Regions from separate parts of the Paenibacillus sp. FSL H3-0321 genome, predicted to be linked through region 1. Evidence: predicted binding sites of a transcription regulator. Region 1 holds the regulator's gene; each other region holds the start of a gene.
What was found. The regulator Rex, encoded in region 1, represses fermentation and respiration genes when NADH is low (regulators of the CRP and FNR family bind a similar motif). The targets are predictions, from matches to a motif close to TTGTGAAATATTTCACAA.

Region 1 (8,004 bases):
GCGGCCCCCATAATACATCTCCTCGGAAGCTGCTCCGCCAAGCGCGATCATAATCTGATTCTCCAGATAATCCTTGGTATACAAATACTGCTCGGTTTGCGGGTTGTGACGTACATAACCAAGTGCTTGTCCACGCGGAGTCAAGGTAACTTGGCTGACGCTGCCCGGACGCAGCAGCTCCGCCATAATAGCATGTCCAAGCTCATGGATGGCCACCCGCTGTTTCTCTTCATGATTGGTTTCACGGTCAGTCTTCTCGCCCATCATCACCTTGTCGATCGCCATCGCCAGATGGCGCTGCTCGACTTCGGTCAGATTCTCGCGCATCATATAAATCGCCGCTTCGTTCATGACGCTCTCCAGCTGTGCACCGGAGAAACCGTAGGCTTCCTCGGCGATCTTGTCTAAATTCACCTCAGCATGCAGCGGCTTATTCTTGGCATGCAGATCGAGGATTGATTTGCGGCCCTTCTTGTCAGGCATATCCACCTGGATATGACGGTCAAAGCGGCCGGGACGCAGCAGCGCTGAATCCAGCATTTCCTTGCGGTTTGTTGCCGCAACAAGCAGAATGCGCGGTGTATCATTGTTATAGATCCCGTCCATCTCGGTCAGCAGCTGATTAAGCGTCTGATCGTATTCACGCTGCTGGCCGCCCTCGCGTTTGCCGCCGATAACATCAATTTCATCAATAAAGATAATGGCGCTTTGTTTATTCTCTTTCACTGCACGGGTCCGGGCATCCTTGAACAAGTCACGGACACGTCCGGCACCGACACCGACGTACATTTCCACGAATTCACTGCCTGAAGCGGCAACGAACACAGAATTGGTATAATGCGCCGCAGCCTTGGCCATCAGCGTTTTACCGGTTCCCGGAGGGCCTGTAAGCAAGATCCCTTTAAGCGGACGAATCCCGAACTTGCTGATTTCTTCATGCCGGATCAGGAAATCAAGCGCTTCCCGCAACTCCTGCTTCGCGTTATCCTGACCGCCGATTTCTTCAAAGGTTAGTTTGGAAGGGCCATTCTTCTTACGTTTCTTGTCCCCGCCCGCATTCACTGTCAACCCGCCTCGCAAATGGGCGATCACCAGGAGTGCACAAACCATACCGGCTGCAATGATTACAGGAATAATGTTAATGCCCACAAAAGCCATAAATATCAGCAGGACCGGAACAAATCCGGCTACAATCTCTTTCCACCACTTAGGCATTGTTCCACACTCCCATCGTTGCCGCTGCACGCGGTAAAATGATGAACTTGCTCTCTTCACCGTTGCTCAGGCTCACATAGACGTTGTTGTCATCAATTTCAGTTGTCGCTGTTACATTCTTGTATTCCTGGAATTGCTCTTTCAATCCATCTAGTTTAGCAGGTATTAGTGTATACTTTTTGCTTTCCATTGCTTCTGCGACTGAGAACATGGCTTTATCCCAATATTCGTCCAGCAGTTCACTGGAGTGCTGATCAACATCCAGCTTAAGCGCCCGTCCATTAATAGCGGACTTGCCTTCAGTGTTCACATATTGCACCAGCTCGCGCAATTTCGTACCAGGTTTCAAATCCAGTTTCAAGGTTACCTCATTGCGGTTAATAGTAATATGTGAATGATTAACACCTTCATAAGCCGATACTATCTTATCAAGCGGCTCATGGACCGCAAATTGACGATAAGCATAAAAGCTGCCAAAGAGCAGTGCAGCAGACAACAGAGACGTTAGCAGTACAGGCACAAGATGCAATTTCAAGAAACGTCCTCCTCTCAAGTTGACCAAACCTAAATATATGAATTGCAATAAATAGCGTGTCTAGCGCTCATCCGAGACTGACATGCTCTTAAGCATGTCTTAATACAAATAGAAGTATATCACAGGTGTATATACGATTTCGCACGAAAGTGTGAATATATTTAAAATTTTTGATACTAATTTCTGGGCATTCCCATCTATTTTTGCTCCTTTATCGGCAAAAAGGGCCTGAATGATTAATCCATTCAGGCCCTTTTCTATTCTACTGATGTATTAATTTCTCCTGACATCGATATTGTTATTTGTATATACTTCTTTATGTACTCCTTATCATCAATAAACACCCACAGCATCCATAAATCCGGCGGCAAATGAAAGGACTGGCAAGACTATTTCAAAGGAAAGGATAATAAAGCCAAGAACCACCAGCTTTCTCCTTTTGTTCTTTCTCCCATATTTCACAGCTGCCAAGCCAACTGCTAGAGAAACCACATACACCGTTAACGTTAAAGAATCCATGCCCTTCCCCCATCATCAACTAATTATTATCTACTGCTTGTTACATTTTTTACAATTTTCTCGCCTTTCAAGAGTTCAGCCAGTGTGTAATATCTTGCACCCATGGCGTTCTTCTCCGGTTTGGGACGATGCTGCAGCAGAATAAGGTCAGTCCGGCTAAGATCATAGAATCGGTACATTTCTCCTGGATGATTAAATCCATAGCCCCCCTGAATTCTCTCCGTTATGTAAGTCTTGATTCTGGCAGCCAGCTCATGCTGAATCCCCTCAAGAACCGCATCCAGCGATGGAGTGAATGGATCAAGAACCACGATATCATCAATTTTGTACAGGCAATGCATTTCTCCGCCCCCGCCGGAACGAAAAGTGATAAACAATGGTGTTTTGTAAATATACCCTTTTGCACTGTTCGGACAAGCGTGAATACAATGTTTATAAGTCAGCTCATGCGTTTTACCAGCCGAAACGGATAATACCTCTACCTCATAATACTTCATGCCCTTCGCCACCCCATGAATAAAATCAATATATTGCTTGGCAATGATGGTATCTTCGCCCGATTTTTTCTCACTTCTAATCATCTCATTGATCAGTTCGACGATATCTGTCCATTGCAGACTTAAAAATTGATAACCAGTATCATATATCAGCTTGTATTTAGTTAAGGTGACGCCATAGACTGGCACACCCGCATCATGGGGAAAATTGTTCGGATCCAAATAGGCGGCAAGCTGGCTGCACACTTCCTGAGCTTTTGCATACAGCCCTGCGCTCTTTGCTTCGATCACAATAACCAGTTTTTTGCGGTTTCCCTGGAACAAGGACAACGTAATATCGCGCCTTATTTTATGTACTCCTGCCGCAAGCATTTCTGCGTCCACCTGAACAAAATCATAATCTTCTTTGAAAGCCGGAGTGTCCCCGGGGTTCCGGCGGTTTAACTCTCTTAGCAGCAACCGGATCAACTTTGGATACCTTGAAAAAAGGTAGGCAAGCCCTTTCGTTTGTTTGGTCTCCGTATCCCCGTTTATCAAATCAAAAAAGGTAGATTGGTAGTCCGTTCTGCCTTCCTGGTAAAGCCTCATCATCGTTTTCAAACGTATCTCTCCACCTGTTCAAGGAACATGTAATTTAATCCTCAGAATCACTGTTTCATTCCAATGATAATATAAATTTTACAAAATGTCAGAGTTATCCTTTATAAAAAACCGCCTTAAAGCAAAAAAAGCGGACCAGCGCTGTCCGCTTTGTCCGCTTTTTTTGTTATTGCAAGCCTGCCTCTACTTACTCGGCAAAGTATATCCATCACCGATTGCTGTACCATCCGCAAAACGAAAGAACTTGTAATAATAACGTCCTTCCTGCTTGTAAAAAAGCTGCCAGGCATATTCTCCATTATATACACCCGGAAGCAGCCGTTTAATATCGATGCCGGGCAGCTGGGAGGCTATAATGGAGCGGATTTGCTTCTCCGAGGTTCCTTTGGCCAGCTCTTCCGCATAAACTCCGTTATCGCCGCCGGCCGGCTTGCCGTCCACGGTGAACCGTACCCACACCATCAGATCCGTACCGGCTTTATTTTTCCCCGTCAGCACCCAGTACACCGAATTTTCGTCCCATACCGATTTCTGCGCCTTGGATATCTCAGTAAGTCCCGCCCGGGTCTTGGCAACTTCTTTGGCCGCGCTGCGTTCATTCCATTGGTCCTTCATGATATAGGCATAAAATTGGCTTAGACCGAACAGAATGAGCAGAAACAGAGCGATCCCCAGCAGAAGCCATTTTTTCCTTTTCCTCAAAATGCAGCTTCCTTTCCTTAATATATGAAACGTTATAAATTCAACTGCGGCGGCAGTCGTATTAACGCTTCAGCAGCCCTTCAAAAGTTTCTTGCGCCTTGCGGCGGATTTTTTCCTCGTCCAGCGTCAGGCACTGACCATGCTTCACAACCTGCTTGCCGTTCACCCAGACATGCTCTACATCCTTGGCGCTGGCCGAATACACAGCGTGGGAGAGCAAGTCGCTATGCGGCAGTAAATGAGGCTGGTCGATATCAATTGCAATAAAATCAGCCTTCATCCCCGCTGCAAGACGTCCGACCTGGTTCAGGAAGACCGATTCCGCCCCGTATTGCGTGGCCATCAGCAGCGCTTCCGGTGCCGGAACTGCGGTAGGATCGCCGCTGACTCCCTTATGGATCAGTGCTGCAAGCCGCATTTCCTCGAACATATCGAGATTATTGTTGCTTGCCGCCCCGTCCGTACCCAGCGAAACTTTGACTCCGGCTCTCAGCAGCTCAGGCACCCGTGCAACCCCGCTGGCCAGCTTCAGGTTACTTCCCGGGTTGTGGGATACACCCACCTTGTGGCGGGCGAGGATTTCGATCTCCTCATCGTTCAGGTGGACACCATGGGCGATTAAGGACGGGCGGGTGAACATCCCCAGCTTCTCCAGGTGCGCTACAGGACGCAGGCCGTAATCAGCGGCATTCTGCTCCACTTCACGCAGCGTTTCCGACATATGCGTATGCATCGGCAGGTCCAGGTCATGTGCCGCCTGCACGAACCGCATGAAAAAGTCCGGAGGACAAGTATACGGGGCATGCGGTGAAATCATGGATGTAATTCTGCCGTCAGCCTTGCCGTGCCAGTTGCGGGCGAACGCAACAGCTTCCGCAAGCTTCTGGTTCTGCACCTCTTCAGGACATAGACCAATAACACCTCGCATCAGCACCGCACGGATACCGGAATGTTCGACCACCTCGGCCACCCGGTCCATATGATCATACATATCCAAAAAGGTGGTTGTGCCGCCTTTCAGCATCTCCAGAACGGATAAGGAAGTGCCCCAGTAGACATCATCTCCGGTAAACTTCTCCTCCATCGGCCACATTTTCTCCTGCAGCCAGGCTTGAAGGACCATATCATCCCCGTAGCCGCGCAGCAGCGACATCGCAGCATGGCCATGGGTGTTGACCAGACCCGGCATGAACAGCAGCCGGCTGCCGTCGAGCGTCACTGTGCCTTCTTCAATAACGGGCTTCTCTTCCCCTATGTATGTGATCAAATCATTTTCTATAGTCATATAACCGCTCAAGACAGGCTTCTCGCTTCCGGGAACCAGAAAACGTCCGTTTGCAATTACCATCTTATTGCTGCTCATCTGTAATTCCTTCCTTTCCATCATGTAAATAATACGCCAGACTTTGCAGGTCAGTCGTAAAGTCGGCAGCATGAATCCGGATGGTTGCAGGTGTCTTCAGAATGACCGGTGCAAAATTCAGGATCGCCTCGATGCCCGATTCTACCAGAATATCAGCCACATTCTGTGCTTCGCTGTCCGGTACAGTGATGATCCCGATCCGGATTCCCTGATCGCGGATGGTCTGACCCAGCTCTTCCATCGGCTGTACCGTAAGAGAGTTGATCTTTTGTCCAATCTTGGGAGCGTAAGAATCAAATACAGCGGTGATTTTCATAGTATCCTTCAGATAAGCATTGTAATTGGACAAGGCATGACCGAGGTTACCGGCACCCACCAGGGCCACGTTGATTTGTTGATCCAGTTTCAGAATGTGACGGATCTTTTCGATGAGATAAGACACGTCATATCCAATGCCTTTTCTGCCGAAATCACCAAAATAGGCCAGATCCTTACGAATCTGTGCCGGATTAAGGTCCAGCTTCTGCCCGAGTTCCTGAGAAGAAACGGTTGAGATTTCACGCTTTTGGAGATCGTTCAGGAAACGCAGGTACACTGGGAGTCTGCGTACGACGGCCTCCGATATTTTATCCGATTTCATGTTTTCTCCTCCTAATTTAGAATTGCACTGACGCGATATCATATGACAACCACGTGCAGTGCCCGCTCCGCGAACGGGACACAGCCTATGGTACAAAGAGATGGAAAAATTCATAAACAATGACAGATTAGGAAACGCCGCCCTCTTCAAGCCATTCCGCAATCCGCGGAACCATCTGATCGGTAAGCATGTGCTCCATCTTCGGACCAGGGAGTGAATACAGGAAGTACTTCCCGTAATAAGCTTCGATGACCCTGGTATCATATACAATAACAATTCCCCGGTCCTGCGCAGTGCGGACCAATCGTCCAAAACCCTGTTTGAACCGGATCACTGCTTGTGGAACAGACATTTTCATAAAAGGATTCTTCTTCTGGGCCTGCAGAAGCTCCGCCTTTGCCTCGGCCAGCGGATGATTCGGCGGCTGAAACGGCAGCCTTACAATCGCAAGACAGGTCAGCGCCTCGCCAGGGATGTCGACTCCTTCCCAGAAACTGCTTGTTCCAAGCAATACCGATGCAGAGCTGTCCTGAAAACGCCGGATCAGCTTGCTGCGGCTGCCTCCTTCCACACCCTGGCCCAGAACCGTAATGTCCTGGGAAGCCAAGGCCTCTTTCAGCGGATCATAAACCTGGCGCAGCATTTTGTAGGAGGTGAACAGCACCAGCATCCGCCCCTTGGTCGCCGCCGCCGCTTCAGCCAGCGAATGCACCAGCTTGTCTACAAAACGCGCATCGCCTACGCTGCCCTTAACACTGGGGAAATCGCGCGGGATGACAAGTAGCGCCTGTTCACGGTACTTGAACGGTGAAGGCAGCAGCGCTGTCATGAGTCGCCCTTGCTCTGAGGCTTCAGAAAGACCAAGGTTGTCAATCATGAACTGAAAGGACTTGTCGACCGATAACGTGGCCGAGGTCAGCACTATGCTCTTCTTCTTGTCGAAGAACAGATCCTTGAGCTGGCTGCTTACATCGACAGGCACGGCGTATAGCTGAAGCGACTTGCCCCGGTAGTTGCCGCTCCCTTCCATCCAGTACACGATATTATCGTCACTGAGACCCATAAAGAAACGGATTTGTTCCCGGATGGATGCCAAATCCTTGAACAAGCCTCCGATATCGGTCACCAGGCTGTCTGAAGACGACTGACTCTCCGTATCGCGCATCTCGCTGAGCATTTTGTCACCTCTGCGGATGATGTCGCTCAGGGCTAAGTGCAGCGTATTCTCCAGCGCCGCCAGCTCTTCCCAATCTTTGGGCTTGCTGCCGGGAAGCAGGCGTGTGACCAGCTGGCCGGCTTCACCTGCCGCTGCATCGCTTCGTTCGGGCAATAGACCGAACAGCTTGTCGCTCAGTGTATCCCAAGTTTCCTTTACGGTAAGCAGATCGGGATAGATTTTATCGATTACGCCGCTCCACTCCGAAGCCTGCTCACTGCCCGAGGACTGCAGAGTCTGGCGCAGTGCCGGCAGCTGGCCGCTGCGGCTGTCTTTATACAGCCTTGTAAGCGTATGAGCTACCGTGAAATACTTCATTTGCATACCCAGATGCTTGCCGGCCACATCCTCCAAATGATGGGCCTCGTCAATGACAAGATGCTCATAAGCCGGAAGCAGCTGGTGCCCGGCCTTGACGTCTGCGAATAGCTTAGAGTGATTGGTAATGACCACATCGGCAATCCCTGCTTCATGTTTGGCCCGGTGGTAGTAGCATTTGCGGAACCACGGACAGGAACGGCCCAGACAGGAATCGGTATCACTGGCTACCGTCTCCCAGAAATCCCCGCCGCGACCGCTCAAATTCAGCTCCTCATCGTCACCCGATTCCGTCTGGGTCAGCCATACGATCATTTGCGCTGCCGTAAGCGCTTCTTCCCGGGGACTTACGAAGTCCTTTTTATTTATTTTATGTTCAAACTTGCGCAGACACAAATA
Region 2 (8,004 bases), 2.2 Mb from region 1:
CGAACGCAATGATAATATTTCCTTCCTGTCGTGCGGCATTGCTCTATATGTCGGCGGAGTGGTTAAAGATCCGCAAGGCCTGTTTTATTCTTCGCCTGAGAAGCTCGCTGAACTGGGTGTCAATACAAAGATGCGCCATGAAGTGATCAATGTGGATACAGCCCGCAAAACCTTAAAAGCCCGTAATCTGGCAAACGGCCAGGAATTTGAAGATACGTACGACAAACTCATTATGACTACCGGCTCGTGGCCGATTGTGCCAAAGCTGGAAGGCATGGAGCTGGATGGCATCCTGCTCTCGAAGAACTACAATCACTCCAACACCATTATCGAAAAAGCGCAGCAGGTGGACAGAATCACCGTTGTCGGAGCCGGTTATATCGGTGTCGAGCTGGTGGAGGCTTTTCAAATGAACGGCAAGCAGGTTACGCTGATCGATGGTGAGGACCGGATCCTGAGCAAATATCTGGATGAAGAATTCACTACACCGATCCAGCAGACACTGGAGGATCACGGCATCAAGCTGGCGCTCGGTGAGAAGGTCAGCTCGTTTACGGGAGAGAACGGTAAAGTGACCAAGGTGATCACAAGCAAAGGGGAGCATGAGACCGACCTGGTTATCCTCTGCATCGGTTTCCGTCCGAATACAGAACTGCTGAAAGGGCAAGTGGATATGCTGCCTAACGGGGCGATTATCGTCAATGATTATATGCAGACCAGCCTCCCGGATGTCTATGCCGCTGGCGACAGCTGTGCGATTCATTATAACCCAACCGGCAAACATGCCTATATTCCGCTGGCTACGAATGCCGTACGTATGGGAACACTGGTAGCGCGCAACCTGGTGGCGAATACGATCCCATACATGGGTACGCAGGGAACATCGGGGATTAAGATTTATGAGGATAACATCGCCGGAACAGGACTGACGGAAGACGCGGCCAAAGCCGAAGGCATGGATATCGAGAGCGTGCTGCTGATCGACAACTACCGTCCGGAGTTTATGCCGACCTTTGAGCAGGTTCAGTTAAAAGTAGTATTTGACCGCGCCACCCGCCGGGTTCTCGGAGCGCAGATTATGTCCAAGATGGATCTGACACAGTCGATCAATACCGTGTCTGTCTGCATCCAGAACAAAATGACGGTGGATCAGCTGGCCTTCATTGATTTCTTCTTCCAGCCGCATTACAACAAGCCGTGGAACTTTCTGAACACTGCCGGCCTTCAGGCTTTGCCAAAGAGTGTGACACATAAAGAAACAGTGACGGTATAACAGATAAGAAAATACGCCCTGTCCAATCCTTCGAAAAGGTTGGCAGGGCGTATTTTTTTTAGCATGGTTTATTGGTCATTGGTAGTCGATATCCTCATGGAAATCAATGACATTCAGCCGGGCGCGGATACGTTCGATTTCTGTTGAGGTTAACGGAGCCGCGGGAGTCAGCTTGTAGTTTCTCCCTGTGATGTAGCTTATATCGTCCGCCGCTCCATTGGACGTATATGGAAGCTTAGTAACAGGCGATCTGGAGTAATCGGTGAAGTCAATGATGCTCCAGAGGGGGTCTCCGTCTCTTTTGGCAAGGACAATACGCTCTGTTGCAGTTTCTGTCCACAGATACCTTAAATCCCCCGGAGAATTCTCTCCGCTGACCGTGGTATATCCAGCCCCCCGGAACATCAGGGTGAATTCTGAATGTTCATTGCTGTGGGCTGTTTTTGTTTTGTAGATCTCTGCCAGTCCATGAACACCCAATATTTCAACGCCGGCATCTTTCGGGAACCTGCTGATGAAGTCCTGCCAGGTTGCGAATAGGTTGGGTGACCTCATCACCCAGTTGGTACCAATTACCAGGGAGAGGTAATTGACCGTATTTCTGTTCTGAAAAGGATTGTTGAGATACTGAGAGGCCAGATGCAGCTGAGGTTCTGCCTTCGTATCGCTTACAAATGGATCCGCCGGATGCAGTGTCCATCTGGATGCCCCTGTAATATAGCGGGAGCCGATGGGATCAATGCTTAGGGCATTCATAAATACATTGTTACTGTTAGTAGCAGCATCCTGTGCGGGCAGCATCGGATTAGCGATATGTGCCCAGTATGGCATCAGCGGTGATCCTTCAGCAGACAATTGGCCTACATTATACTGTGTTGCAGCCCAGCCCATGAACGCATCGATCCGGAAGTTGTCTTTTAACCAGGCAGCCTGTTCGGGGTTGATGGCATAGGTGGACAGTGACTTGGGACGATACTTGTCAGGAATACTCTCCCATACGGAGCTATCTCCGTTGGTGCCCCCCTGGTGCAGGGAATTGAGCGCATTATATCTGTACATGTACAGCCACGAGTTCATCTCTACAATCCATTGGGCCAGGTTGAAATTATCATTCGGATAGCCGGATGCGATCCCTACCTCATCTCCGTATAGATCCACGTAGTTAAGCACCTGTTGCAATTGAGGGCGCTGTGCATCATCGAACACAAACCGGCTGTCCATGGCCCAGGTTACCCGCAAATCGGGATCAATAGTTGCCAGTGTATTCCGCATGGTTTGCATTTCGGCAACTGTTGTAGCGTTTGCTCCTGTATCTTCCAGCAACAAGGATACAGTGAAATAAGCTGTTGAATTGTATTGAGGCGATAGTACCTCAAGTTCGAAGTTGCTGATGATGCTAAAGTCGGCGACCTCGGAACTGAGCAGGATTCGACCATGGATCATAGTTCCAGGCTTCGGGATGTTATAAAAGTTTGCTACCGTCCCATCCTCTGCCAGTACAGAGTAATCATCAGTAACCAGCACTTTGAGGTCTGGCGGCAAATGCTCCGGCATGATTTCGCTACCGTATACATCCAAGGTCACATAAGCCAGCTTCCAATCTTCCATAGATACATTAAACGAAGCGTCAATTGTATCGGTGGTTACCTGTACAGAATCCACTGCCTCATATACTGGCGGAACCGGTGTTGAAGCCGGTGAAGCGGATGGCACCGTTGTTGAAGCCGGTGGCACCGTTGTTGGATTCGGTGAAGCGGATGGCACCGGTGTTGGAGCCGGTGAAGCGGATGGCACCGGTGTTGGAGCCGGTGAAGCCGATGGCACCGGTGTTGGAACCGGTGAAGCGGATGGCGCCGGTGTTGGATTCGGTGAAGCCGATGGCACCAGTGTTGGAACCGGTGAAGCTGATGGCACCGGTGTTGGATTCGGTGAAGCGGATGGCACCGTTGTTGGAGCCGGTGAAGCGGATGGCACCGTTGTTGGATTCGGTGAAGCCGATGACACCGTTGTTGGAGCCGGTGAAGCGGATGGCACCGTTGTTGGATTCGGTGAAGCGGATGGCACCGTTGTTGGAGCCGGTGAAGCGGATGGCGCCGTTGTTGGATTCGGTGAAACCGATGGAACCTTTGGTGGCAGCGGTAAAACCGATGGAACCTTTGGTGGAACTGGTGAAGCGGATGGCACCGGTGTTGGATTCGGCGAAGCCGATGGCACCGTTGTTGGAGCCGGTGAAGCGGATGGCACCGTTGTTGGAGCCGGTGAAGCGGATGGCACCGTTGTTGGATTCGGCGAAGCCGATGGCACCGTTGTTGGAGCCGGTGAAGCCGATGGCACCGTTGTTGGATTCGGCGAAGCCGATGGCACCGTTGTTGGAGCCGGTGAAGCGGATGGCCCCGGTGTTGGAGCTGGTGAAGCCGATGGAACCGGCGTTGGATTCGGTGAAGCCGATGGAACCATTGTTGGAACCTGTGAAGCGGATGGACCCAGCGTTGGATCCGGTGAAGCCGGTGGAACTGGTGTTACGAGATCTGTAGAAGAAGCGTTTGGATAAGCGATCTCGCTATCTTCTAAAGGTGCGCCTTTGGGGACTTCAGGATAATCAGGCAAGTCACTACCAGGCTCAAGCAAATCTTGTATACGGTTGGCATCCTCAAGCAGAAGACATGCACGAGCAGTTACCATAGCTGCGCTTTGACGGTCAACGGACTGCTTTGGGTTAAACCGCTGATATTCATCTCCTTGGAACAGCCCGAGCTGCTGGGCTGCCCAGACGCTTGTTCGGGCTTTTTCCGAGATAGAATGACTATCCTTAAACGCGGGCATATCGCCTTGTTTTTGGACCTGGTCATACACTCCAAAGGCCCGGATATACCATACTGCCAAGCTCTCTCGTGTTAATTCACCTCTCCATGCTATTGTCTGGTCTTGTATAATGCCTGCAGACAAAAGCGAGCGTATGGAGGGAATGGCCCAATTCGGTGCCGCTTCCGTTGTTAGCGGATAGTCCGAACTAGGAATGGGAATGGATAAAGCCCTTGACATCATGGTGCCCATCTCTGCAATAGTAATCGGCTGATAGGGTCTGAACGTTGCGTTGCCATAGCCTTGAACGATCCCTCTGGAGAACAGCTGTGCAATTTCTTGATGGGCATAGCTGCGCTCAGTATCCACAAATGGAGCGCTATTTGCCCTTGCAGCTGGAGTGACAGCAGCAGTTCCGATTAGGATCAGACATAGCAGTGCCAGGCTGACACGCCTCAGGTTGTCTATCAATATGTATGTGCTTTTTCCTGTGTTTACGGGAACACGATCACCACCTCTTTTACTCCACTATCGGTACAATCGGCCCGAATATTTAGCGTGATATGGGATGTATGGTGAGAAATGTTTTTGTGATTAAGTTAATCTGAATTGTGTAGATAAGGTAAATTTGACATGTCAGTGAAAACTTTCACTTAGTTTTCCTGGACGTGACTTTTATCACGTAAATGTGATTGCGATCACGCTACAATGGCATAAAGGAACAAATTTTAAGTATTAAAAGGGGATAGGAATCATGGCTTATAACAAACCGCAGCAGATTGCCGAGGTAACGGTAGAGAACGGAATCAAGAAGGCTCACAACCCGCTTGCCACCGTACTTATTCTCGGTTTTCTGGGGGGAGCGTTTATTGCGCTCGGATTTTTACTGGATATTCGTGTCATTGCCGGTGCTCCGGCGGAATGGGGCTCCATCGCAAACTTTATCGGGGCATCGGTGTTCCCGGTAGGACTGATCCTGGTGCTGCTGGCCGGCGGGGAACTGCTGACAGGCAATATGATGGCCGTGCCGCTGGCATTTATTGCGAAAAAGATTTCCTTCTGGGAAGTCATCAAGAACCTTGTGCTGATCACGCTCAGCAACCTGGCAGGCGCGTTGTTCGTTGCTTATTTCTTCGGCCACGTTGTCGGCCTCACCGCAGACGGAGTGTATCTCGATAAACTGGTCGATATGGCTGAACATAAGATTGATGCAACCTTCCTGCAGGCCTTTGTCTCCGGGATCGGCTGTAACTGGCTGGTGGCTCTGGCCGTGTGGCTCTCATACGGGGCGGATAATTTCAGCGGCAAAATCCTCGGTATCTGGTTCCCGACCATGGCATTTGTGGCCATCGGATTCCAGCACGTTGTAGCCAACATGTTTCTTATTCCTGCTGCTATATTTGAGGGGCATTTTACCTGGGCACAATATTTCGGCAACTTTGCCCCGGTATGGCTGGGCAACCTTACGGGCGGAGCCATCTTCGTAGCCGCAGCCTATTATGTGGCTTACCTTCGCAAAGGGCCGGCGGCTGTGCAATCCGTAGAAGGTGTATCCTCTGTCGGAGTGAAGAAACACGCTTAATCCTTACTAATTAAATGCCGTGTTAAACGGCAATAGACACTCCTTGTAACCTTCTCTCTTCCAGCTAACGGCTCAAGAGGGAAGGTTCCCGGGGTGTTTTTTTGTGAGGTGAAATAGGGGTGCACAACACAAAATTCGCCGTGCATATCCGACTCGGGGGAACGAAATCGGGCTCACGGCGAATTAATAGGGAGTGTTTCATATGCTCTATTACCCGGGCAAACGAAGAACGAATCAGTCTTTGTTCAGCAATTTTATTTACGCATGGTGGCAGCAGTTATAAAATATAAAGATCCGATTGGACAGGCTTTTCACTGCTGGGCCTGGATAGGCCTTGGTCAAGAATCATGGGGGATGTTGTGTTTGAGTGACGCGATAATGCGTCAGTGTGAATGCTTGCTCTTCGTCCTGTTTTGGGATGATACTGGATGGAATTAATGACACATATATTACAGGGGTTGAAAGACAAGTCATGAGGTTTTTACAAGCTTATCCAAAGGAAGTCAAAGTATTTCTGATTGCCAGTCTCATTAATGCAACAGGCAGCGCGCTGATGTGGCCGCTTGTCACGATGTATGTATTTGATGAACTGGGCCGCAGTATGACAGATGCCGCACTCGTTATTGTTATTCAATCCCTCGGAGGCATATTCGGACAACTGCTGGGTGGATCACTCTATCATAAAGTTGGTGTCAAACGCCTGATCGTCGGCGCGCTGGCCATGAATGCCCTAGCCTTGTTTACCTTGCCGGCGGCAAGCGTGAACTGGAATATGTTCATGCTGGTGATGGGGCTGGTGGGTCTGTTCAATTCGTTGTCATTGCCGGCCATTCAGGCCTTTATAGGTTTCCGCTTCGCAGAACAGCGCGGAGAGCTTTTTAATGTAATTTATGTCGCCAATAATATTGGGGTAGCGCTGGGCACGATGCTGGCTGGTTTTCTGGCCGATATTTCCTATCTGCTGAGTTTTGTGCTTAATGGGCTGACCTCAGCCGTGTTTGCCGCATTTTTCTTTGTGTATTTGCGGAAGGTTGACACAGAGCCGGCCCATGCCGAGCCGCATAGGAGAAACGGCCCCGGAGAGCTGTCAAACTGGAAGCTTATAGGCCACACCCGAATCTATCTGTATATGGCCTTAGGCTCGATGTTTTTATTGATCGGCAACTCGATCTGGAATACGGGAGTTTCTCCGTTTATTATTTCGGAAGGCTGGGCTAAGAGCACTTACAGCCTTCTTTGGACGCTCAACGGGATTCTGATCTTCGCCGCGCAGCCGCTGGTAAGCTTGATCAAACGCTGGTTCGCGGAGACCTCGACGGCGCAGATGACGGCAAGCGCTGTTTTTTACCTGAGTGGATATGCAGTGATCTTGTTAATGCCAAGCTATCCTGGCCTGGTGCTGGCGATGCTGCTGACCACGCTGGGGGAGATGCTTATTTCTCCGGCGATGCCTTCATTTATTTCCGATCATGCGGACCGCAGTGCGCCCTTCTATCTCGGGCTTAGCGGTGGGATCGGCGCGGTCGGCAGAGTTCTCGGCCCCTATATGATGGGCAGCCTGTATGACCGGGGAGGCCTTGCGCCGACAGGCTGGCTGGCTTGCGGAATGGCATTGCTGGCGGTGGGATTCTTCGCGGTCCATGCCTTCATCAACCGTTCTGGCCGTGCACTGGAACAAAATGGGGTATAATGGTCTGTAGAAGAATCACTTAAAGGTAAGTCAAGGAGTGCAAAGAGCTATGCAACAAATTATTAGAGGCTCGCTCACGATTCGTCCCTCGGAGTTCAAGGATACCCGTGAGCTGATTATTCTCGATAACATGATTTGGACAGAGGAGACCACACCGGGTCCATTAATGTGGTGTTCCCGTGAGGATTATCTGCTCCATGCCCCTCCCGGTTCCCAGCTTGTAGCCTTGCAGGAAGGAGAACTATGCGGGTATGTCGGTTTCGGCTGTCCCAGCGGGATGGAGAGCAACCGCCATGTGTGCGAGGTGAACATCGCTGTCCATCCGAAGTTCCAGCGGCTTGGCATCGGCGGACAGCTGATCGAGGCGATCAAGCAGCATGCCGGAGAGAACGGGATACGCAAACTCCGCTTGCGGGTACTGTCCAGCAATACTCCTGCGCTCTCGTTCTACCGGAAATGCGGATTTGAGGAAGAGGGCCGGCTCAGGGAAGAGTTTTATCTTGGCGGACATTATGTAGATGAGGTATTTATGAGCTGTATGCTGACTGGAGGGAAGGGAAATGGAGGTCATTTCGCTTAATGTAGGCAAACCTGTAACGGTAGATTACCGTGGTAAGCCGCTGGAAACGGGGATTTATAAAATGCCGGCGGCTGGAC
Region 3 (8,004 bases), 300 kb from region 1:
TCAGGAGTAGTACCAGTCTTCTTACCATAAACTACGTTCGAAGTGATAGTCAATACCGATTGAGTCGGCATAGCATCACGGTAAGTTTTGTGTTTGCGGATCATCGACATGAAGGTTTCAACCAGTTCAACTGCGATGTTGTCAACAGCATCGTCGTTGTTGCCGTAGCAAGGGAATTCTCCTTCGGTTTCGAAGTCGATGGCGATGCCTTGTTCGTTGCGGATCGGTTTAACCTTAGCGAATTTAATTGCGCTCAGGGAGTCAGCAGCAACGGACAGGCCGGCGATACCGCAAGCCATCGTACGCAGAATGTCACGGTCATGCAGCGCCATTTCGATGCGTTCGTAGGAATATTTGTCATGCATGTAGTGAATGATGTTCAGGGTGTTGACATAAGTCTTAGCCAGCCACTCCATCATCGGTTTGAAGCGTTTCATTACTTCGTTGTAATCCAGATATTCGGAAGTGATTGCAGGGAATTCAGGTCCAACTTGTACGCCTGATTTCTCGTCTACACCACCATTGATCGCGTACAGCAAAGCTTTCGCCAGGTTGGCGCGGGCGCCGAAGAACTGCATTTGTTTACCAATGCGCATTGGGGATACGCAGCAAGCAATTGCGTAATCTTCACCCCAATATGGACGCATTACATCGTCATTCTCATATTGGATAGCGCTGGTTTCGATGGAAACCTTGGCACAATATTTTTTAAAGCCTTCAGGCAGTCTTTCGGACCACAGAACCGTCAAGTTAGGCTCTGGAGCAGGTCCCAGGTTGTACAGGGTATGCAAGAAGCGGAAGCTGTTCTTAGTTACGCGTGTTGTTCCGTCTTCAGCCATACCACCGATGGATTCCGTTACCCAAGTAGGGTCGCCGGAAAACAGTTCATTATAGTCAGGCGTACGCAGGAATTTCACAATACGCAGTTTCATTACGAAATGGTCAACGATTTCTTGTGCTTGTTCTTCAGTAAGAGTACCTTCTTCAAAATCGCGCTGTGCATAGATGTCGAGGAAGGAAGATACGCGTCCCAGAGACATTGCAGCACCGTTTTGTTCTTTTACTGCTGCCAGATAACCGAAGTATACCCATTGAGTAGCTTCTTTGAAGTTGTTCGCCGGTTTGGAAATATCAAGACCGTGAGCGGCAGCCATTTCTTTCAGCTCGCCCAAAGCGCGGATTTGCTCCGACAGCTCTTCGCGCAACCGGATTACTTCTTCAGTCATGGAATCAACTTCAAGCTCGGTTAGTTGTTGTTTCTTGTCTTTGATCAGGAAATCAATACCGTACAGGGCAATACGACGGTAGTCACCGATAATGCGTCCGCGGCCGTAAGCATCAGGAAGACCTGTAATAACGCCGGATTTACGCACTGCTCTCATGTCAGGTGTATATGCATCAAACACGCCTTGGTTATGCGTTTTGCGGATATTCGTAAACATTTCGACAATGTTGTTCGGAAGCTCGAAGCCATAAGCTTTGGTGGCATCGATCATCATCTTAATACCGCCGAACGGTTGAACAGAACGTCTGAAAGGAGCATCAGTCTGTACGCCTACAATCTGTTCTTTGTCCTTGTCGATGTAGCCTGGCTTGTGGGAAGTGATGGTGGAGACAGTATCCAGGGAAACATCCCATACGCCGCCTCTTTCTCTTTCTTCCTTGCTCAGCTGGGAGATAATCTTCCACAGTTCAGTAGTATTGCTGGTAGGACCCACGAGGAAATCTTCGTTTCCTTCATAAGGCTTGATGTTCTTGGAAATAAATTCGTTAACGTCGACTTTTCTGGCCCATTTACCTTTTGTAAAACTTCTCCAACTAGACTTCACTTCTTGTACATCTTTTTCAATCACCGACATGCTAAATCCCTCCATTTATATTTATTATATTTGTAGAGATCGCGGGCTTGAAGGTTAATCCCGTGTCTCGTGATCCCAAAGATATGGTTGTAATTAAATTCACAATCGCGTCTTCATAACTGGGACCGTTCTTTATATAAACATTTTAGTTTATTTTCTGAAAAAGGACTGTGACAAATATCACCTTTCCGGTGATATTTGTCACTACCATCCCCTTCCATATTAACCTATAACCTTATTCTTTGCTAAGCAATCACCAATTAGTTGTCGAATCTTCCGTAGAATGCGTTGCGGTATACATCAGCAAGTTCAGTAACCAGCGGCAGTTTAGGGTTGGCAGTAGTACATTGGTCTTCAAATGCACGGTCAGCCAGATAGTCTACGCGGGATTCGAAATCCTTAGGATCAAAGCCGAGTTGTTGGAACGACTCTTCAATGCCCAATTTTTTGTTCATGTCGCGGATTGCATTGATCAGGCTGGTTACGCCTTCTTCGGTAGTGCGTGCAGGCAATCCCAGAATACGGGCGATTTCAGCATAACGTTCGTCAGCTACAAAGTGCGAATATTTAGGGAACGAAGCAAACTTCGTTGGTTTCTTGGCATTGTAACGGATAACGTGCGGCATCAGGATGGCATTGGTACGTCCATGAGCCGTGTGGTATTGACCGCCCCATTTGTGCGCCAAGCTGTGGTTGATGCCCAGGAATGCATTGGCAAATGCCATACCAGCCAGCGTCGATGCGTTGTGCATTTTTTCGCGGGCAAGTTTGTCGCCTTCAAGTGCGGATTTCTCCAGGTATTGGAATACCAGCTGGATGGCTTTGATAGCCAGACCATCGGAGTAGTCACTTGCCATAACAGAAACATAAGCTTCAATCGCATGTGTCAATACGTCCATACCTGTATCGGCAACAGCAGTCTTAGGCAAGCTATATACAAACTCAGGGTCGATGATCGCTACGTCCGGAGTCAGCTCATAGTCTGCAAGCGGATATTTAGTATTATTTGCAGTAGTTTTGTCAGTAATAACCGCGAAAGAGGTTACTTCCGAACCTGTACCCGATGTTGTTGGAATAGCTACAAATTTAGCTTTGTTGCCGAGCTTAGGGAATTTGTATACCCGTTTGCGGATATCCATGAACTTTTGTTTCAGACCGTTAAAGTCAGCATCCGGGTGTTCATAGAACAGCCACATTCCTTTTGCAGCATCCATTGGGGAACCGCCGCCGAGTGCGATGATGCAGTCCGGTTGGAATCTGTTCATCATAGCTGTACCTTTTTCCACGGTAGTTGTCGATGGATCCGGTTCAACTTCCGAGAACACTTCGATCGCTACAGGAGTCTGGCGTTGACGCAGGTAATGCTCCACTCTTTCTACATAACCCAGTTTAACCATCATAGGGTCAGTGATAATTGCTACGCGGGTAATATCAGGCATTTTGGCCAGGTATTGAGTGGATCCCTTTTCGAAATAAATCTTATCAGGCACCTTAAACCATTGCATATTCACGGTACGACGGTTCACCCTTTTCACATTGATCAGATTGATGGCAGTTACGTTTTGCGATACCGAGTTGCGTCCATAAGATCCGCAGCCCAGAGTCAGCGAAGCGATATTAGTATTGTAAATGTCGCCGATGGCGCCATGTGTTGAAGGCGAGTTAACAAGAATACGTCCAGTTTGCAGACGGTTCGAGAACTTCATGATAACTTCTTCATTGTTGGAATGGATAGCCGAGCTGTGTCCCATGCCGCCGAATTCAACAACTTGAGCTGCGCGTTCAATCCCTTGGTCAGCGTTCTTAACCTTGTAGCAAGCCAGAACCGGGCTAAGTTTCTCAGCGGACAGCGGGTACTTGGTGCCTACGCCTTCGAGTTCAGCTACCAGAATCTTCGTTCCGGCAGGAACCTGAATACCGCACATTTCAGCGATCTTCACAGCGGATTGACCTACGATTGCCGGGTTAACCGCACATTTTTCTACATTCATTGCGCCGTTAGTCAGCTTAGCAGCTTCTTCTTTATTCACAAAGTAGCAGCCATTTGCGATCATTTTCTTTTTCACTTGGTCAAAAATTGCTTCTTCAATAATAACAGCCTGCTCAGAAGCGCAAATCATACCATTGTCAAAAGTCTTGGAAAGAATAATGTCAGTAACCGCTTGGTCGATATCAGCACTTTTCTCAATGAAGGCAGGTACGTTACCAGGGCCTACGCCGAGAGCCGGTTTACCGCAGCTGTATGCCGCTTTAACCATTGCAGATCCGCCTGTTGCCAGGATAAGAGCGACGTCCGGATTGTTCATCAATGCGTTTGTTTTGTCCATTGTCGGAAGCTCAATCCACTGGATACAGTTCTCAGGAGCGCCTGCTTTCACAGCTGCATCATGAAGAATTCTTGCTGCTGCGGCACTACACTCTTGCGCTGATGGATGGAAACCGAATATAATAGGATTACGTGTCTTAGCGGCAATCAGTGCTTTAAACATCGTGGTGGATGTTGGGTTGGTTACCGGTGTGATACCCATTACGATTCCGACCGGCTCGGCAATTTTTTGGAAGCTGTCATATTTATTATCTTCAACGACGCCTACTGTTTTGTCGTATTTAATTCCGTGCCAGATATATTCTGTTGAGAAGATGTTCTTCGTAATTTTGTCTTCGTATACACCGCGTCCTGTTTCTTCTACAGCCAATTTTGCCAGGTACATATGCTTGTCGAGCCCAGCCAATGCCATTGCATGAACGATTGTGTTAACTTGCTCTTGATCCAGCGCCATATACGCTTCTTGAGCTTTCTTTGCTTTATCCACCAAAATCTGAATATACTCTTCAGCGGTGGTTTGTTTCACTTGGGCGGCGACTTCGTTTTTAACTGCCATCTCCCTCGTCCTCCTGTCAATTTTTAGGTTGTTTTTCTCTACACATTTATCTTATCACATCCTCTTCAATATTTAAAGTGAAATCTTTCACAAAGTATAAAGTTTTTTTTGATTTGTTTTCAAAGCGCTTTCATTTAATCATATTCAGGTATTATTTCCATTTTATATGGTAAATTTCGTTTATATTTGTCCAATCTGCGAACACTAAAATAAGGACTCTAACCGTATGAACCTGTTACAGGGGTCTACAAAGCATTGCTTTGCTATTTATTGGTATTTACATCTATATTTCTTTATCTTATTCCTCCCGCCACATCCTTGATCGCCTCTTCCCTCACCTAACCTTTGAAGAACTATTTACAGCAAAAAGACAGGGAACAACGTCCCCTGCCTCTTCCGCTTTTTACATTTCATTTATAAAAATTACTAAATTATAAATTCCCTACTCTACTTTAATAGTATCAAAGAATTTCTCCTGCACAGTTTTGGCAGCAGCATCAAGCTGTGCTTTGGAGTCGGTGCCTTTTTTGGAGAACAGCTCCTGAATCACATTGGACAGGGTTGCATAGTAATCTTGAGTATTGTACTGTGCTTCCGGTTTGCCGTCCAAGAGGGCCATAATATCCGGGTTATATTGGTACACGATATCGGAATACTTGTCATATACCGCTTTGGTCTTCTTGCCGAACTCGGAATCTGCAGCATAGTAGTCCAGAAGCGGCGGGATGAAGTATTTGCCGTCCGCTTTACGCTGCTGCAGAATAGCGTCGAGCGCATCGAGACCTTTATCGGAGAAATAATCAAAGGTAATGTAACGGAACGCCATCTCCTGCTCGTCTTTTGTAGCGTTAGGATTGATGACCAGATAGTCTCCGCCAAGTACTCCAGTATGCTTGCCGCCTTTTTCAAAAGCAGGCATCGGATAGGTCAGCACATCTGCAGGCTTCAATCCGCCTTGATTCAGCGCTTGCTCAATAACTCCGTCGGAACCCGCCATTACCATGGCCGTACGTCCTTGTTGGAATGCGCCTACAGCATCACCCCAGCCAAGTGCCCAATCCTGAGGAATTGCTTCCGCTTCCCATCTCAGCTTCTTGTAGAAGTCCAGCGCTTTCACACCTGCATCGGAATTGAAGGTTGCAACAACCTTGCCTCCTTCAACTTTTTGAATTTCTCCGCCCGCTTCGAACAGGAAGTTGGTCCAGTTCCAGCCTGCTTCATTGCCTTTACCCATAGGTGCGATACCGGAAATGCCTTTTTTGGCATCTGCTACACCTTTGGCTGTATTCAGCATATCATCCCAGGTCCAATCCATTGCAGGCACCGCTACACCTTTGTCATCCAGCATTTTTTTATTGATCATTGTCGTGGTAACATAACCCTTCTGTGTGACCCCGTAGACTTTACCGTCAATAATGAACTGGTTCTGCAGCACCGGATTGATCTGATCCTTGTATTCATATTTGTTCCAAAGATCGGTAATATCGGCAACCCAGCCTTTTTCAATCAGGAATTTGGCTTCTGTAGCATAAGTGTTGAAGAAGGTCGGCGCTTCATTCGCAGCCATCTTCACGCCGATTTCACTTACGTTGTACTGCCAGTCGTCTTTAACGATCTCCACATTCGGATACTCTGCCTGGAAGCGTTTGATCCGGTCATCTTCCTGTGCCCTCATTTCTGTCAAGTCAGGTGTAGGATAGTGAATTTTGATCGTTACTTTTCTCTGAGTGATATCATCCACGGGCGCATCCGTTGGAGCAGCAGTTTTATCCGCTGTCTCAGCAGTAGCTGCTGGTGAAGCTTCCCCTCCCTTATTCCCCTGTGCATTTCCGTTGTTGTTATTGTTGCCGCAGGCGGATAACAACGAGCCGGTCACAAGGAGACAGGCTAATACGCTGGAATTTTTACGCATTGAAACTCCCCTTTTCAATTCATAATTAGCTAACAAAATCATCATAAAAGAGAAATCGCTTACAAACGAGGTGTATTTATATTCCTTATGTGTGCATGTTTACGATCTCTGCATAGAAGAAGTCATATTCTGATTCAGCCCTTAACCGCTGACAGCGCCACCCCGCGCATAATGAATCTCTGAAAAATCAGGAAGACCAAAATTGGCGGCAGCGAGACTAGAAAAAGAATAGCGAACTTGATATTAGTATTGAGCGCCTTGACGTTGATCACATATTTATAGATCGATGTCGCAAGTGTATATTTGTCCTCGCTATGCATGACGAGCGATGGCCAGAACCAGTCATTCCAGGCTGTCGAGAAGATAAAGATCGCCAGTGTGGCGAAGATTGGAATGGACAGTGGTACGGCGATTGAGAAGAAGCTTCGCGGTTCCGAGGCACCGTCAATCCGCGCAGCTTCAAAAATCTCAGGATGGAGCCCGTCAAAAAAGTTCTTCAAGAGCAGGAAATAAAACGTATTCGCCCCGGCAGGAAGCCAGAAAGCTGCATACTGGTTCAAGAGTCCGAGTTCCTTAAGATTGACAAAGTTCGGGATCATATAGCTGGTCGCCGGAATAAACAGTGTCATCAGGAAGAAGAAATAGAAAACTCTCTTGAACGGAACATTCATCCGCGAAATACTGAAAGAAGCAAGACCGAGCACGACCAGGGTCATAATCATATTCCCGACAAAAATATAAATCGTGTTCCTGAGGAATTTCAGCAGGTCAATGTAATCCAGCGCATCTTTCAGGTTGGCGAAATGCCATTCCTGGGGGAAAAAATGCGGCGGGAACGAGTTGACCTCCTGATTGGATTTCAGGCCGTTGAACATCGTCATCAGGATGGGATACAGCATGGTAAAGATCATAATCAGAATGAAAAACACCATAATTCCATAGACGATTTTGTTGCTTGTTTTCTTCAAATCATGTTCGGAAAGAATCCCTCTCTCAGCGCTCTTCATCTTAGTTGTCCTCCTTATTCAGCTTGAACTGTAAAATGCCCAAACCGCCGAGGACAACAAACATCAGCATGCCCAGTGCAGTCGCGGTTCCATAATCCAGTCTGGTAAATGCATACTTCACAATTAGCAGCGCATAGGTCAGCGTCGTCTTATTGGGTCCGCCGTCAAGCAATGCCAGCTGTGATTGGTATCCCTGGGAAGTCGCGATGACCTGCAGGATCAGCATCAGGATAATCAGATTGCGCAGTGAAGGAAGTGTGATATGGCGGATACGGGCCCAGACACCGGCACCGTCAATTTCCGCAGCTTCATACCAGTCGCGTGGAATACTGAGCACGGCTGCC
Region 4 (8,004 bases), 2.7 Mb from region 1:
CCTGCCGGTATGGCGGGTAACGCTCCGTGACGGTACTTTCCTTACACTGAACTAGAGTAATAGACACGCGGGAATTCACTCGACGAGGCAGAATCAACGAAGCTAATGCTCACAAACAAAGCGGATGCTTCCGAAGCTAGTTTGTTCGAGGTAGATTCAATGAAGTTAATGCTCACAAACGAAGCGGATGCTTCCGAAGCTAGTTTTGTTCGAAGCAGAATCAACGAAGTGAATGCTCACAAAACTTTGAGGAGGAGCGGTATGGACTGGGGAAGAGCCAAAAATGTGCTGATTTACGCCTTTCTGGTATTGAATCTGCTGCTTTGTTATCAGCTCTGGATGGACTTGCGCGATCAGGCCAGTGCCAATCTGGATTTCACTTCCCTGTCCGCAGAAACGCAGGCGGTGATGGAACAGAAGGGGATTCGTGTGTTGTGTCCCATTCCGGCTGCCACTCCGCAGCTGCCCGACATCACTTACCGCTACTCCGGGGAGGAGCAGAATGAGGAGCCGGTTGAACTGAAGGTGCCTATAGACAGCAAGCTGATTTATTCATCATTTGCCGAACTGAGCAGCTCACTGGCAGGCCAGATCACAGACATCGCCAATTATCGCTTTGATTCGCAGGAGAGCGAGGTCGGCAAATTTGTACTTCATCCACTGGTCGACCATAAATGGTCTTTGTTCAGAGTGCGGCTTGAGCTGATCAACAGCGATCAAAAAATTGTGGCTTACCGTTGGCCGAAGATTGAAATCGGAGCTACAAGCAGTGACGAAGATATCCAGAAGGTGCTTCCGGCCTCACAGGCACTCAGCAGCCTGATTGAGAAATATTTTCCGGCGGATTCGGTAGTTAAAGAGATTGAGCTTGGCTATTATGGGGAATTGTTCAACTCTGAAAGCCAGGTGGCTTCGCCAATGTGGCGCTTTATGCTGGAGAACGGCAACGCCTATTACGTCGATGCCATCAGTGCGGACATCATCAGTCCGAAGACAACAGAGTAGAAGGAGCAGGAGAGAGATATGGGGATTTCATTTACGGTACTGTCCAGCGGTTCTACCGGCAACGTAACAGTGGTGCGAAACGGGGAAACGGCGCTTATGATCGACGCGGGCCTCAGCGCCAAACGGATCGACGAGCTGCTCGCGATGCGTGAGATGACAGGCAAGGAGATAGACGGAATACTGGTTACGCATGAGCACTCGGACCATATCAAGGGACTTGGAGCCATGGCCCGCAAATACGATCTTCCGATCTACGCCAACTCCAATACCTGGGGGGCGATTGAGAAGGGGATCGGCACTATTGCCGAGCATAACCGGATTATTATGGAGACCGGACAGCACAGGGATTTCGGCAGTCTGCGGGTAGAGTCATTTGCAATCTCCCATGATGCGGCTGAACCGGTAGGGTACAATTTTTATGACGGCAAGGAGAAGCTTTGTGTTGCTACGGATCTTGGGTATGTCAGTGATAAAGTGCGGACGGCGATTGCCGATTCGGATGTGCTGGTACTGGAGGCCAACCACGATATAGAGATGCTGAGAATGGGGCGTTATCCGTGGAATACGAAACGGCGAATTCTGGGCGATTTAGGCCATCTCTCCAATGAGGCGGCGGGAGCGGCACTAAGCGAGATTCTTACCGGACGGACCAAACGGACCTATCTGGCTCACTTAAGCCGGGATCACAATATGATGGATTTGGCCAAAATGTCGGTGCGCGGGGCAATGGAAGACCGGGGCTGCTTCTTCAGAGACAGTGAGTTCAGATTGTGCGATACCTATTATGACCAGCCTACGCCGTGGGATAAGGTGAGCCAGTCATAAGCTGGTCTACCTCCGTAATTTTACGTTCCAATTCTTGGCGTGAGAAAAGCCCTTTATCAATCAGCAGCTCGATCAGGGCGCTTTGAACCAGGATCAGATGATAGTGTTCATCCTTCAGGTCACCGAGTTTGCCGATAAATTGCACCAGATCCATACTTGTTGAAAAAGATTCCATATTTATTCCTCCTTTTGGGCTAAACGAAAGCTGATCTGTAAAAAATTTGTAGGGTTTTTGCGTCAGAAAAAACGTGGGTGCCAGCCCCGCCTGTGATACAATCATAAAGAGCAGAATTAAGCCTGAGTTTAAATAGTACTTCTATTATTGTAGTCTTTTAAGTTGGAAAATATTCCGGATTGAAGCTTATCCTTTTTTAATATGTTGTAAGAATAGGAGACCCCTTGCGCTTATAACACACACATTTGTGGTGAATGAATGAAGTGAAACCTTTTAGAGCTTTCAGGAGTCTAAGAGATAAAGCGGAAAGCTCGGGCGTGGTTGCTTGGCGTTCAGGTCATGGATGCAGTGGCAATAGAGGGGAGAGGATGTAACGGTGGGACTGTTTGATGATGATTTTTATTCAACCAAGGTACCGCGGCGCGAAGGCAGAGAGCAGGAACCCTCTAAGGTCTTAACGAGCCGGAATTGGTCTGCCCGCAAATCACGGCGGAGTCTGGCAACTTGGCAGGTGTCTGTCATTAGCTCAGTGATCAGTGCGGTGGTTGCAGTGCTTCTGTTCAGTCTGGCTACAGGCCAGTTGACACAGGAGAAGGCGGAGCAGCCGAAAGTGATTGAGAAGGTGACTGCAAGCAGCGGTGACCCGTTTGAGCGGATTGTTCAGGCTGCGGCTCTTGTCCGACCGGCCGTTGTGAGCATAATTAATCATAAAGAAGATAACAAGGAACTTAACATTCTCGACGAGTCGGCACTTGGCTCGGGAGTGATCTATAAGAAGGATGATAACAAGGCCTTTATTATTACTAATAATCATGTGATTGAGGACTTCGGCAAGCTGGAAGTCGTTATGGTGAATGGTGAGACACGCAAGGCGACACTTGTGGGTACGGATAAAGTAAGTGATATCGCAGTGCTCTCCATTGATGCCAAAGGTATTACTACAGTTGCCCAGATTGGTGATTCCTCTAAGCTGCGGTTTGGGGAGACAGTCATTGCTATCGGCAATCCGCTGGGACTTGGCGATAGCTTAACCTCGGGGATTGTCAGCTACACAGAACGGACCATTCCCGTATCACTGAACCAGGACGGTGTCTATGATTGGGAACAGGAAGTCATTCAGACGGATGCTGCAATTAACGAGGGCAACAGCGGAGGTGCGCTGGTCGATCTGGACGGCAAGGTGATTGGTATTAATACAATGAAGATTTCCGATACAGGCGTGGAGGGACTTGGCTTTGCCATCCCGGCCAATCATGTTATGGAAACGGCGGGTGAGCTTGAGGCAAACGGGAAGATTGCCCGCTCTTATCTGGGAGTGTATTCCGTGGATCTGAATAACCCTTATGTGCCGCTCGCGGAAGACCAGCGCAAGGAGCTTAATCTGCCAACCACCGTTAAAGACGGAGTAGTTGTGCTGGATGCGGTAGGGCCGGCCAAGGATGCAGGACTGCAGTTCAATGATGTGATTACCAAGTTTGACAATGAACCAATCACATCGACCCTTTCGCTGCGCAAGTATCTGTATGATCACACCAAAATCGGAGATGATCTGAAGATTACTTATTACCGCAACGGAGAGGTAAAACAGGTGACGGTGAAACTTCTTGAAAAACAAAAGGAATAAAAGCGGCATCAGCCGTATATAATAATGTGGCAGTCAAGATAAGCGAGACGGCCCAGCCGTCCTTATTATAAAATTAAGGACGGCATCCGTTTCGAAGTCAAATCATCTGGGTATATTACTTAATATGGATGCAAATCCCCCTTTTTATAAAGACTGGTAGCCCTTACATTGGGAACAGCACCTTATAAGGGGAAATACGGATATATTCGGATGTTGGCTTGCCTTTGTAACTCCGGTGTGGTAACATGAGATTAATCATACATTTGATACCTAATTCTCGTATTGAAAAGGGCTGTCAATGCTAATACAACCTTTTTCAATGTGTGAATTTTTTCTTTGTTTGAAGATAAAAAGAACATATTAATTTAAATTTGTGGAGGTAACACACATGCAAACAGGTACAGTTAAATGGTTCAACGCAGAAAAAGGATTCGGTTTCATCGAAGTTGAAGGCGGAAGCGACGTATTCGTTCACTTCAGCGCAATCACTGGCGACGGCTTCAAAACTTTGGACGAAGGCCAACGCGTTGAATTCAACGTTGTTCAAGGCAACCGCGGACCACAAGCCGAAAACGTTGTAAAACTGTAATAATAGAAGCACCGTCCCCGCTTTTGCAAGTTGGGACGGTCTTTTTTTATAAGATCAACTGCTATATCATCATGAAACTAACAACATGATCTTGAAGTAGAGCAACTGCAAATGAAGGATTTGTAAGCATCTTAGAAAGAGTATAATTGGATGCTTTTTTACTTGTTTCTCAACTTGTAACATAAAGGAAGGGAGGAACGGCAATGAACTACCGGAAGAAGCCTTTAGAGGAAGTACCGGAAGAAAATACCGCAATTTGGGCCTGTACCAATGATGGATGCAACGGATGGATGAGGGATAATTTCGCATTTGAACATGCGCCTTCTTGCCGTCTCTGTCATGCCCCAATGGTTCGCAGCATGAAGATGCTGCCGCAATTGCTTAATTCTAATGGCGATCTCAAATCGCTGAAGAAGGGTATTTCGATTACCTAACCAATGCCTTTATGAGTCAAGCTTTCTATAGAACGACGAACAAATCCAAGACGGTAAAACCGTCTTATTTTTTTTGCTTTCTGAACGTAATATTGTGATATTTGTCACAAATTTATTGTTTTTTAGCCTGAATCCGGGTGTATAATGTGATAATTATCACACTTTAGCCCTTAAATTTTTGACAGAATAGACATAACGAATGGGGAGAAGAAAGGGGAAGAAACATGGATACAGTTATGCTGTCGCGTATACAATTTGCGTCGACGACGATCTTTCATTACTTCTTTGTACCGGTATCTATTGGACTTGCACTCTTGATCGCGATCATGGAGACGATGTATGTCCGAAAAGGCAACGATGAGTACAAAAGAATGGCGCAGTTTTGGGGAAAGCTTTTTCTCATTAACTTCGCAGTAGGGGTAGTAACAGGGATATTGCAGGAATTCCAGTTCGGAATGAACTGGTCCGATTATTCCCGCTTTGTCGGGGATGTATTTGGGGCTCCACTTGCGATTGAAGCGCTGCTGGCGTTTTTCCTGGAGTCTACTTTTATCGGCTTATGGATTTTTGGCTGGGACAAAGTCTCCAAGAAGATTCATTTACTGTCCATCTGGATGGTAGCGCTGGGAACGATGTTATCGGCATTCTGGATTCTCGCAGCCAATTCTTTTATGCAGCACCCTGTTGGTTTTGCGATGAATAATGGCCGGGCCGAAATGAATGACTTTCTGGCTTTGATTACAAACGGACAATTGCTGGTGGAATTCCCGCATACGGTGCTCGCGGCTTACGCTACAGGGGCATTTCTGGTAACGGGTATCAGTGCCTATAAAATGCTCAAGAAGCAGGATGTGCCTTTCTTTAGAAAATCGTTCGAAATTGCGGCGATTGTCGGCATTGTCTCCTCCATGGGGGTAGCCGTTGCAGGTCATGCCCAAGCGCAGTATCTGGTAGAGACGCAGCCGATGAAGATGGCAGCTACGGAAGCCCTTTGGGAGGACAGTGGTGACCCTGCGGCTTGGACAGCCAGTGCTTTTATTGATCCTGACAATAAATCAAACTCCGGGGAAATCAAGATTCCTTATATGCTGAGTTTCTTGTCCTACAGTAAGTTCTCCGGTGAAGTTAAAGGGATGAACACGCTGCAGGCGGAATATGAACAAAAGTACGGCCCGGGGGATTATATCCCGCCTGTGCGTACGACGTTCTGGAGCTTCCGGATCATGGTGGTCGCAGGCACACTGATGATTGTGCTCGGTATGTATGCGATGTATCTGATGTGGCGCAAAAAGATGGAACGTCCGAACACCTGGTTTATGCGGTTCATGTTCTGGGGGCTGCTGCTTCCGCCAATTGCCAATACTGCAGGCTGGATCATGACAGAGATCGGACGTCAGCCTTGGACGGTATTCGGATTAATGACGACAGAAGACAGTGTGTCTCCTAATATATCGGCTGGACAGGTGCTGTTCTCGGTGATCTCCTTTACGGCGATCTACGCTATTCTGGGAGCGGTACTGATCGGATTGTTCATCAAAGTTATCAAAAAAGGCCCTTATGCCATGGATAACGATCACGGTGAGTCGCATGATCCATATAATAAGGAGGGATCGCATGCTTTCTCTTAATGAATTGTGGTTTGTGCTGATTGCGGTATTATTTATCGGATTTTTCTTCCTGGAAGGCTTCGACTTCGGCGTAGGAATGGAAACGCAGTTCCTGGCCAAGAATGATACGGAACGCCGGGTGCTGATCAATTCAATCGGACCGTTCTGGGATGCGAATGAGGTATGGCTGTTGACGGGTGCGGGCGCGATGTTCGCTGCTTTCCCCAACTGGTACGCAACGCTGTTCAGCGGATTCTATATTCCGTTTGTCTTTGCCCTGCTGGCGCTGATTGCCCGCGGTGTCGCCTTTGAATTCAGAGGCAAACGCGATTCACTGGCTTGGAAAAGAACCTGGGACGCCTGCATCTTCTTCGGCAGCTTCCTTCCGCCGTTCCTGCTGGCAGTAGTGTTCGCGAGCTTCATTAAAGGGTTGCCGATTGACGGTGACATGCAGATGTATGCCGGATTCTTCGACATCGTGAATGTGTATACCGTAGTCGCAGGGATTACTGTAGTGCTGCTTTGCCTGGTGCATGGCCTGATGTTCACGACGCTCCGTACGGTTGGCGATCTGCAGGTTCGTGCGCGCAAGCTGGCGCAGAAGCTATTGTTCCCGCTGGCTGCGCTGCTGGTTGCTTTTGTAATTATGACTTACTATATGACAGATGTGTTTGAACAACGTGGTGCACTGCTGCTGGTATTAGTGATTCTAGGCATTGCCGCCTTCGTTCTGTCCGGCTATTTCATGACCAAGAAGAAAGACAGCTGGGCGTTCGGGATGACCGGAGCGGTTATGGCCTTGTCGGTGCTGTCGATATTTGTGGGCCTGTTCCCACGGGTTATGATCAGCTCTATTGATGAGGCGTTTAATCTGACGATCACCAATGCGGCTTCGGGCCAGTATTCACTGAAGGTGATGTCGATTGTGGCGCTGACGCTGCTGCCGTTCGTGCTCGGTTATCAGATCTGGAGTTATTTCATCTTCCACAAACGGGTTCACGAGAAGGAGCATCTTGAATACTAATGGATAAAAATTTGCTTGGGTACAAAGGAGTTAAGCCGGTCTTTCTGATCGTAGGCTTCCTTACCCTGGTGCAAAGCCTGTCCATTCTTCTGCTGGCCAAGTCGCTGGCAGAAGTAGTCTCTGCGCTGTTTGCGGGAGAACCGCTGAAGGAACAAGGGGCGACAATGCTCTTGTTCCTTCTTGCGTTTCTTGTACGCCATGCCTGCGCCATGCTGATGAGCCGCGTCTCTTACCGCTTCGCGGAGAACACCGGCAGCAGCATGCGGAGACAAATGATGGACAAGCTGTTCCAGCTGGGACCGAGGCTGGCGGGCGACCGGGGCACGGGAAATCTGGTTACGCTTGTGCTTGAAGGAGTAACGAAGTTCCGCACCTATATAGAGCTTATTATTCCGCGGATGGTAGGGATGGCGGTAACACCGGTCTTGCTTCTGGTATACATCTATACTCTGGATACGTCGAGCGGTGTTATTCTGACCCTGACGATGCCGATTATTATCGTCTTTATGATTCTGATCGGAATGACCGCCCGCAAGCAAATGGACCGCCAGCTGAAATCTTACCGGACGCTGTCCAATCATTTTGTCGATTCGCTGCGCGGGCTGGAGACGCTGAAGTTTCTCGGGCGCAGCCGCAGTCATAGTGACAGTATTGCCGAAGTCAGTGACCGCTACCGTTCGGCTACAATGCGTACGCTGCGTGTAGCTTTTCTGTCTTCCTT

Region 2: the regulator Rex is predicted to act here: its motif matches at 4,713-4,730, upstream of MHI45_RS16285 (formate/nitrite transporter family protein).
Region 3: the regulator Rex is predicted to act here: its motif matches at 1,947-1,964, upstream of pflB (formate C-acetyltransferase).
Region 4: the regulator Rex is predicted to act here: its motif matches at 4,745-4,762, upstream of MHI45_RS18325 (cytochrome ubiquinol oxidase subunit I).

Annotation. Positions count from the first base shown of each region.
Region 1 covers NZ_JBBODH010000001.1:1,448,548-1,456,551, forward strand. The annotation lists gene MHI45_RS06365 (AAA family ATPase) at 1-1,215, opposite strand, end outside; gene MHI45_RS06370 (hypothetical protein) at 1,208-1,750, opposite strand; gene MHI45_RS06375 (hypothetical protein) at 2,084-2,269, opposite strand; gene MHI45_RS06380 (hypothetical protein) at 2,296-3,366, opposite strand; gene MHI45_RS06385 (cell wall elongation regulator TseB-like domain-containing protein) at 3,550-4,068, opposite strand; gene MHI45_RS06390 (amidohydrolase) at 4,130-5,431, opposite strand; gene MHI45_RS06395 (redox-sensing transcriptional repressor Rex) at 5,418-6,113, opposite strand; gene dinG (ATP-dependent DNA helicase DinG) at 6,199-8,004, opposite strand, start outside.
Region 2 covers NZ_JBBODH010000001.1:3,680,628-3,688,631, reverse strand. The annotation lists gene MHI45_RS16300 (FAD-dependent oxidoreductase) at 1-1,273, shown strand, start outside; gene MHI45_RS16295 (hypothetical protein) at 1,349-2,935, opposite strand; gene MHI45_RS16290 (hypothetical protein) at 2,913-3,824, shown strand; partial or broken gene MHI45_RS35195 (S-layer homology domain-containing protein) at 3,968-4,444, opposite strand; gene MHI45_RS16285 (formate/nitrite transporter family protein) at 4,830-5,657, shown strand; gene MHI45_RS16280 (MFS transporter) at 6,130-7,347, shown strand; gene MHI45_RS16275 (GNAT family N-acetyltransferase) at 7,397-7,927, shown strand; gene MHI45_RS16270 (MOSC domain-containing protein) at 7,908-8,004, shown strand, end outside.
Region 3 covers NZ_JBBODH010000001.1:1,752,859-1,760,862, forward strand. The annotation lists gene pflB (formate C-acetyltransferase) at 1-1,859, opposite strand, end outside; gene adhE (bifunctional acetaldehyde-CoA/alcohol dehydrogenase) at 2,120-4,741, opposite strand; gene MHI45_RS07805 (ABC transporter substrate-binding protein) at 5,184-6,653, opposite strand; gene MHI45_RS07810 (carbohydrate ABC transporter permease) at 6,788-7,660, opposite strand; gene MHI45_RS07815 (carbohydrate ABC transporter permease) at 7,662-8,004, opposite strand, start outside.
Region 4 covers NZ_JBBODH010000001.1:4,134,710-4,142,713, reverse strand. The annotation lists gene MHI45_RS18360 (YycH family regulatory protein) at 1-55, shown strand, start outside; gene yycI (two-component system regulatory protein YycI) at 262-1,005, shown strand; gene MHI45_RS18350 (MBL fold metallo-hydrolase) at 1,024-1,830, shown strand; gene MHI45_RS18345 (hypothetical protein) at 1,799-2,005, opposite strand; gene MHI45_RS18340 (S1C family serine protease) at 2,382-3,629, shown strand; gene MHI45_RS18335 (cold-shock protein) at 4,018-4,218, shown strand; gene MHI45_RS18330 (cold-shock protein) at 4,422-4,652, shown strand; gene MHI45_RS18325 (cytochrome ubiquinol oxidase subunit I) at 4,877-6,280, shown strand; gene cydB (cytochrome d ubiquinol oxidase subunit II) at 6,267-7,283, shown strand; gene cydD (thiol reductant ABC exporter subunit CydD) at 7,283-8,004, shown strand, end outside.